Regions from separate parts of the Brevibacillus sp. AY1 genome, predicted to be linked through region 1. Evidence: riboswitches for the same ligand, from Rfam matches in the RefSeq annotation. Region 1 holds a riboswitch; the other holds the start of a gene.
The links. Region 1 has a riboswitch for lysine ahead of dapD (2,3,4,5-tetrahydropyridine-2,6-dicarboxylate N-acetyltransferase). Riboswitches for the same ligand answer to the same signal wherever they lie in the genome.
Positions count from the first base shown of each region.

Region 2: it holds a riboswitch for lysine, as region 1 does, so the genes downstream of both, JZI27_RS23050 (transporter substrate-binding domain-containing protein) here and dapD (2,3,4,5-tetrahydropyridine-2,6-dicarboxylate N-acetyltransferase) in region 1, are expected to answer to the same signal.

Region 1 is NZ_JAFLPN010000005.1:35,821-39,151, reverse strand. It holds gene JZI27_RS06980 (hypothetical protein) at 1-567, shown strand, start outside; gene JZI27_RS06975 (hypothetical protein) at 631-822, shown strand; gene JZI27_RS06970 (GNAT family N-acetyltransferase) at 817-1,377, opposite strand; lysine riboswitch at 1,536-1,725, shown strand; gene dapD (2,3,4,5-tetrahydropyridine-2,6-dicarboxylate N-acetyltransferase) at 1,813-2,523, shown strand; gene JZI27_RS06960 (aspartate aminotransferase family protein) at 2,538-3,331, shown strand, end outside.
Region 2 is NZ_JAFLPN010000055.1:9,924-13,254, forward strand. It holds gene JZI27_RS23040 (dimethylamine monooxygenase subunit DmmA family protein) at 1-220, opposite strand, end outside; gene JZI27_RS23045 (heme-dependent oxidative N-demethylase family protein) at 224-1,171, opposite strand; lysine riboswitch at 1,390-1,572, shown strand; gene JZI27_RS23050 (transporter substrate-binding domain-containing protein) at 1,721-2,566, shown strand; gene JZI27_RS23055 (amino acid ABC transporter permease) at 2,674-3,331, shown strand, end outside.

The sequences.
Region 1 (3,331 bases):
ACCCAATCCTGTGAGGTTGGGGACAAGGGGACAGTTCCTACACTAACCCCGATGAAGCTGCGTACGAAGGATGGCAAGGAGTACGCAAATGGTGACAAAATGGTTGTCAACTCTCCTGATGAATTGGAAGAGCTGCAGCTATCGGCCACACATGTAATCAACAAGGGCTTGAAAAAAATCAGGCGGGATAAAGGCAAGAAAGACAACAGATTTCTTTACATCACCAATCTGCAATGGGAGTATGGTGCCGTACCGTATGGGGCGATGTTTGACTTCGGTGACGGTGAGATTTCTGCCAAAAACGAATTAGTGGTGAAGTATAATGGGGAAGTCATCAAAGCGTATAAACCGCGCAAATCAGAGGACTATGAACCGGGCGGATACGATTCCCTTGATCTGGGCAGATTGATTGAACAAGATGGACGAACAGGCGAATATACAGTAGAGGTTGAGAACACCTTAACGTACCGCACGTGCATAATTGTGGAAAGATACAGCGCATATAAAAAGAAAATCGACGATGAAAAAATCGTCCAAAGACTGGTATTCACCGTAGAAGTAAAATAAAGGATAGCGCATGTAAGACCCTTGCTGACGGCGAGGGTCTTACGTGTACCTGGAGGTCATTCGATGACAGAGGAGCAAATAATTATGCTGAAGTCGTACGGTTTTCATGTGGAAGAGGGCATTGTAAAGCATAGGAAGACGGGAGTCGAAATACAGCTGGAGAAAGTAGAGCAGTATGCCCACGCAGATGACTTGCGACAATTCATCGTAGAGCTACTCAGAAACCAATGCTTGTGGAAACGATCGGAATCATAAGGAAGGAGATTGAGTATCCTCGATGGTACGAGCAAAAATCAGATGATCCTCCCATTTACCATTGATTTGTAAATAGTGTAGGGAAAGACCTTCACGACGAAATCCGTTTTTCTCCAACACGCGAATGGAAGGCAAATTATGAGGCATGACGCCGGCTTGTACACGATGTAATTCAGCCGTATTGAACGCAAAGTCCAGTACAAGACCCACAGCCATCGAAGTGTATCCCTTGCCATTCTGGACTTGATCGAGAAAGTAGCCAAGTGTTGCGTTTTGCCAAGCACCACGCACCACATTGGACAATGCGATTCTTCCGATCAGTTGGTCTGTATCGTTCAGGAAAATGCCAAAAGCATATCCGGTCCCGGCTGCAAAATCACGTTCTGCTTGCGCTAGCTGCTCGGTTTGACCTGTGAGTGTGAGATGTGCAGCAGGACGAATGGGTTCAAACGGCTGCAAGAAATGATGGTTGCGCGTGCGGAGGGAGTGCAGTTCGTATGCATCGCTTACTTGCATAGGACGAAGATAAATGGCTTCTTGGTTACGTATGAGCATGATTGACTCTCCTTGATTATCAGACGTGGACCGAAAGTGTACCACAGAATTCCTTTTGTTGTTAAGGAGATTATTCATAAAAGTCTCATCTTCATGCTCGAGAAAGCTGTTGCCACCTGAAGTTGAATTTGGTAGAGTTAAATGAAATTCAATAGATAAATCTAAATAGAGGTGCGCTGACGAAGAGTACATCTTTTCATCAACTACCATGGGGGTAGGAAAAGACGGAAAGGCTGAAGCGCCGAAGCTTTTGCTACACCCCGTAGATAGCAAGAGCTGGGATTGACGTGAAGAACCAAAATCCTGTCATTGAAGGCATAGGGCCTTTTTTGGAGTGCTATTTACGATTTGCTGGCGAGAAATCAAAAGCAATGAGATAGCATGTGCACTCATTGCTTTTTTACATGCTTTTTAATCAAAAGGAGGATTTTACCCATGAACATGATGAATGCCCATGAAATTATCGCGTTTATTCAGAAAAGCGAAAAGAAAACCCCTGTGAAGCTCTACATAAAAGGAGAACTGGAAGGCATCGATTTTGGTGTGAACTCCAAAGCGTTCATTACGGGAAATACAGGTGTGGTGTTTGGTGAATGGAAAGATCTCGAGCCTGTATTGACTCAGCACGCCGAAAAAATTGAAGACTACGTGGTGGAAAACGATCGCCGCAACTCCGCTATTCCACTTTTGGACATGAAAGGTATTCAAGCACGTATCGAGCCAGGAGCGATCATTCGTGATCAGGTTACCATCGGTAATAATGCCGTCATTATGATGGGCGCATCCATTAACATTGGAGCCGTTATTGGCGAAGGTACCATGATTGATATGAATGCTGTTGTAGGTGGACGTGGAACGATTGGTAAAAACTGCCACGTCGGTGCGGGCGCTGTCATCGCGGGTGTTGTAGAGCCACCATCTGCTACACCGGTAATCATCGAGGATGACGTTTTGATCGGCGCCAATGCGGTGATCCTGGAAGGCGTTCGCGTTGGTACAGGCTCGGTAGTAGCTGCTGGAGCTATCGTCATTGATGATGTACCACCAAACGTGGTAGTAGCGGGAACTCCTGCACGCGTGATCAAGCAAATCGATGACAAAACACGCTCCAAAACCGAAATCATGCAAGAGCTGCGTCAGCTCTAAGGGAGAGTTGACTCATGGACTGGCGTTCGCTCGATGAACAATACATCATCTCAACCTATAAACGCTTGCCGATCGCAATTGCCAAGGGTGAGGGCAACTACCTGTACGACACCACAGGGAAAAGCTATCTAGACCTGTTTACTGGGCTTGCTGTTAACGTGCTTGGTCATTCTCATCCAAAAATTGTGGAGGCGCTCAAAGAACAGGGCACGCAATTCTTGCACATCTCCAATATCTTCCTCAATCAGCCTGCTATCAAACTGGCAAAACGTTTGGTGGACGCGACAATCCCGGGAAAGGTCTTTTTCAGCAACTCGGGAGCGGAGGCGACAGAGGCAGCCATCAAGCTCATCCATAAATGGTCGAAAACCGATGGAGCAGGAAGAGACGGGATTGTCGTCCTGCGCAACAGCTTTCATGGCCGGACGTTGGGGGCGGTTCGCCTCACGCGACAAGCTCATGTGTATCAGGATTTCCCGCAACCTTCCTTTCCTGTCTATGAGCTGGAGGTTGGGGACATAGACGGCTTGCGAGCGATCTGCAAAAACGAGAAGCCTGCTGCTGTTTTGATGGAGCCGGTACTTGGTTCTGGCGGTGTAATTCCGTTATCTGAGGACTTTCTGCGCGACGTAGCCGCAGTCTGTCAGGAAGAAGGCATGTTGCTTGCGATGGACGAGATCCAGACAGGGATGGGGAGAACTGGAAAGCTGTTTGCTTACCAGCACGCAGGCATTACACCAGACCTGATTTTGTTTGCAAAAGGCGTCGGGGGAGGACTTCCTTTGGGGGGCGTGATCGCTGGTCCGAG
Region 2 (3,331 bases), on a different contig from region 1:
GCCTCAAGGGCTCCAAAAGAGGCCATGAGACAAGCAGATAGAGGTAGGTACCGATCCATTGGCTGGAGAGCAGTGCGGACAATTCAGGCTGGTGCAAGCTTTCCAACGTGACAGGATGAACTTCCACTGGGAGGCTGCTTGCCGCAAGCTCGTTTCTGAGATCATGAGAAGCAGACTCACCTGTCTCATCCATCAAGAGCAGGTATCGCTGTTTTTGCATGCTTTACCCCCTCTCTTTTTGCAGCTCATATTCCAAATACTGAATGACTTGTTGCTTGTACAGCTTCATCCCTTTATATTCTGCAATAAACGCGGGCAGCTCTACCAGAACATGGTACAGCTGTTCCAGATAGGCCCGGTTTTGAGCCAGTTCATGTAAGGTGATCAAGTAGCTGTGGATCGTAAAGAGAACAGCGTGGCTTCGTGGCAAACGGAAGAGCTTTTGTACCTCTACACGCAAGTACACCGTCTCTCCGGCATTTTCTGCTGTGACCTGTTTGCGCATTTGTCCCCACTGGTGAAAGGTTTCGAGGGAAGCATCCAGCCTTTTGCCTGCATTAAGCGACCAGTTTCTTCGGACCCAGGGTTGGCCAACCTCCAGCTTCATGATAAAGTTGCGAATTTTCTCATCTAGGTTCCCATTTGCGAATCCAGGAATCGGACTGTGAATCTCTACGAAATTCATCCCCAGATTGAATTCGAGCGACCAGTTGGCTGGAAAACAAAGCTGGCCTGCATCCAGAAATAAATCACCGTCTCGCTGTCCCATCAGAATCAAATCCTCCTGCACATGGCGGCCAACGAAATCGAGTGGCTCCCAGGGAAGCGTCGAAACATCTCCGAAGACGAATTGCTGCGTTTCATTGAGCTTGTGGTTGGAAAACGTCCAGGAATTTCCCTCTTTCGTTAAGGAAAAGTCCTCCGGATAGGTTTCATGCAGATGATGCAGCACAAGGCTTGCGATTTCCCATTGTGCAGGTATCGTATGGGGGAGTGACTGATAGCAGCGGTTGGGATGATTGGCTAGCAGCGACCGCTTGAGTGTCATTTCCTCCAGGTATTCCGGCGTAACCTCGATGGCAATCGGTGGATCGAGAAGCACCGAATTGTTGGAGTAGCGATACGTATCGCTATTGAAGGGGTAAGGAAAACGGGATAGTTGGTCGGACATGGAGTGGAGGGTACCTCCTTTCGTTTTCAGATTATTCTACCATTTTATTATAACGAAAGAATCCGTGTGTTTGTACTCTTTTCGAAGAAACCTCATACATATTGTATGTTTCGTAAAATGTTTTTCTTGTGAATATGCTTTCCAAAACCTTCCGTTATTGACGGTTCTCCCGATAGATAGTATACTGATAAACAAATTTAATAAGACCTCACTTTCTACAGTGAGGTAGAGGCGCGATATTTAACAGTCCGTAGTGGAGTTCGAGAAAACGATGAGGCTAGGGAGAAGGAAATGTCGCCGAAGCTTGTAATATGCTCGGTATTACTTGCTGGGTCTGCAGTTAAGAGCTGCAGGACTGTCTCAATAAATTCCCCGATTTATTGAGTTGAGCTATCTCATTTGGGTTAAAGGGAGGTTTATGGGAAGACTATATAAATAGTGCGGCCAGAGACTTTCTCAGGTCGCTTTTTTGCGTTTTTCTCTAAGAATGTGTTGATCTTAGTAGCGTCATCCTACCATCATCAGAAAAATCAAAAGGAGAGAACAATCTTGAAAAAACTATCATCATTTCTCGCTATCTTTCTATCAGCAATGATCCTATTAACCGGGTGCGGTACAAGCTCGAGCAGCAGCCCAGCAGAGGCGCCTGCAGCTGCAAGCGATTCGACTTTTAAAGTAGGTCTTGAAGCAGGTTATGCGCCATTCAACTGGACGCAAATGGACGATTCCAATGGTGCCGTAAAAATCGACGGCAGCTCCGAATTTGCGGGTGGCTACGATGTAGAAATCGCGAAGAGAATTGCAGAAAGCTTGGGTAAAGAGTTGGTCATCGTGAAAACAGAATGGGATGGTCTGGTTCCAGCTTTAACCTCTGGCAAAATCGATGCCATCATCGCAGGCATGTCTCCAACTGCTGAGCGTAAAGAGACCATTGATTTCTCCGACAATTACTACAAATCCAACCTCGTGATGGTTGTGAAAAAAGGCAGTAAATATGAAGGTGCGACTTCGATCCAAGATTTTAAAGGAGCAAAAGTAACGGCACAATTAAATACCTTCCACTATTCCGTGATTCCCCAAATTGAAGGTGTGGAACAGCAACCGGCACTGGACAACTTCCCTGCGATGCGCGTTGCTCTGGAATCTGGCGTAATTGATGGATACGTTTCTGAGCGTCCTGAAGCGGTGAGTGCGGCAGCAGCGAATCCGAACTTTGTGATGGTGGAATTCAAAGACGGCTTCCAGACCTCCGAAGATGATACGGCAATCGCGGTAGGTGTGCAAAAGGGCAGCGAATTGACTCAAAAAATCAATGAAGCACTGACTGGCATCTCTGAAGATGAGCGTACCCAGATTATGGATGAAGCTATCAAGAATCAGCCAGCAGCACAATAACAGAGTCGAGAAACCGGCTGCATGCACGTGCAGTCGGTTTTAACTGATCCTGAGAGCCTCCCAGGCAGACAGTAGCATAGAAAAGGAAGATGAAATGGAGGACAAACATGAGCTTCGAGTGGATTGTCAGAATACTTTCTGAAAACTGGCCCATGTTCCTGCGCGGAGCGGGGACCACACTGTATATCGCTTTGATCGGTACTATATTGGGGGCAGTGATCGGGCTATTGGCTGGGGTGATCCGCACGATTCCACTTCCGGAACGTGGAGCCAAACGAATCGGTCTGAAAGTGATAAATGCCCTATTCTCCACTTATATTGAATTTTTCCGGGGAACACCGATGATCGTGCAGGCGATGGTGATCTATTATGGTTCTGCTTTAGCCTTTGGCATGGATATCGATCGGTTGTTTGCCGCTGTCTTTATCGTGTCCATCAATACAGGAGCCTATATGGCAGAGATCGTTCGCGGCGGCATTGTTTCCGTTGATAAAGGCCAATACGAAGCCGCTCAAGCGATTGGGATGAACCATCTGCAAACGATGTTTCACGTTGTCTTGCCGCAGGTCATTCGCAATATCCTGCCAGCAACGGGGAATCAATTCGTCATCAATATCAAGGATACGTCCGTACTGAACGTGATTTCCGTAACGGAGCTGTATTTCACTACAAAATCGATCTCGGGGAACAACTTCCGGTATTTTGAAACGTTCTTTGTGGCTTGCGCGATTTACTTAATCATGACGGTGATCGTCTCCAGAGTAC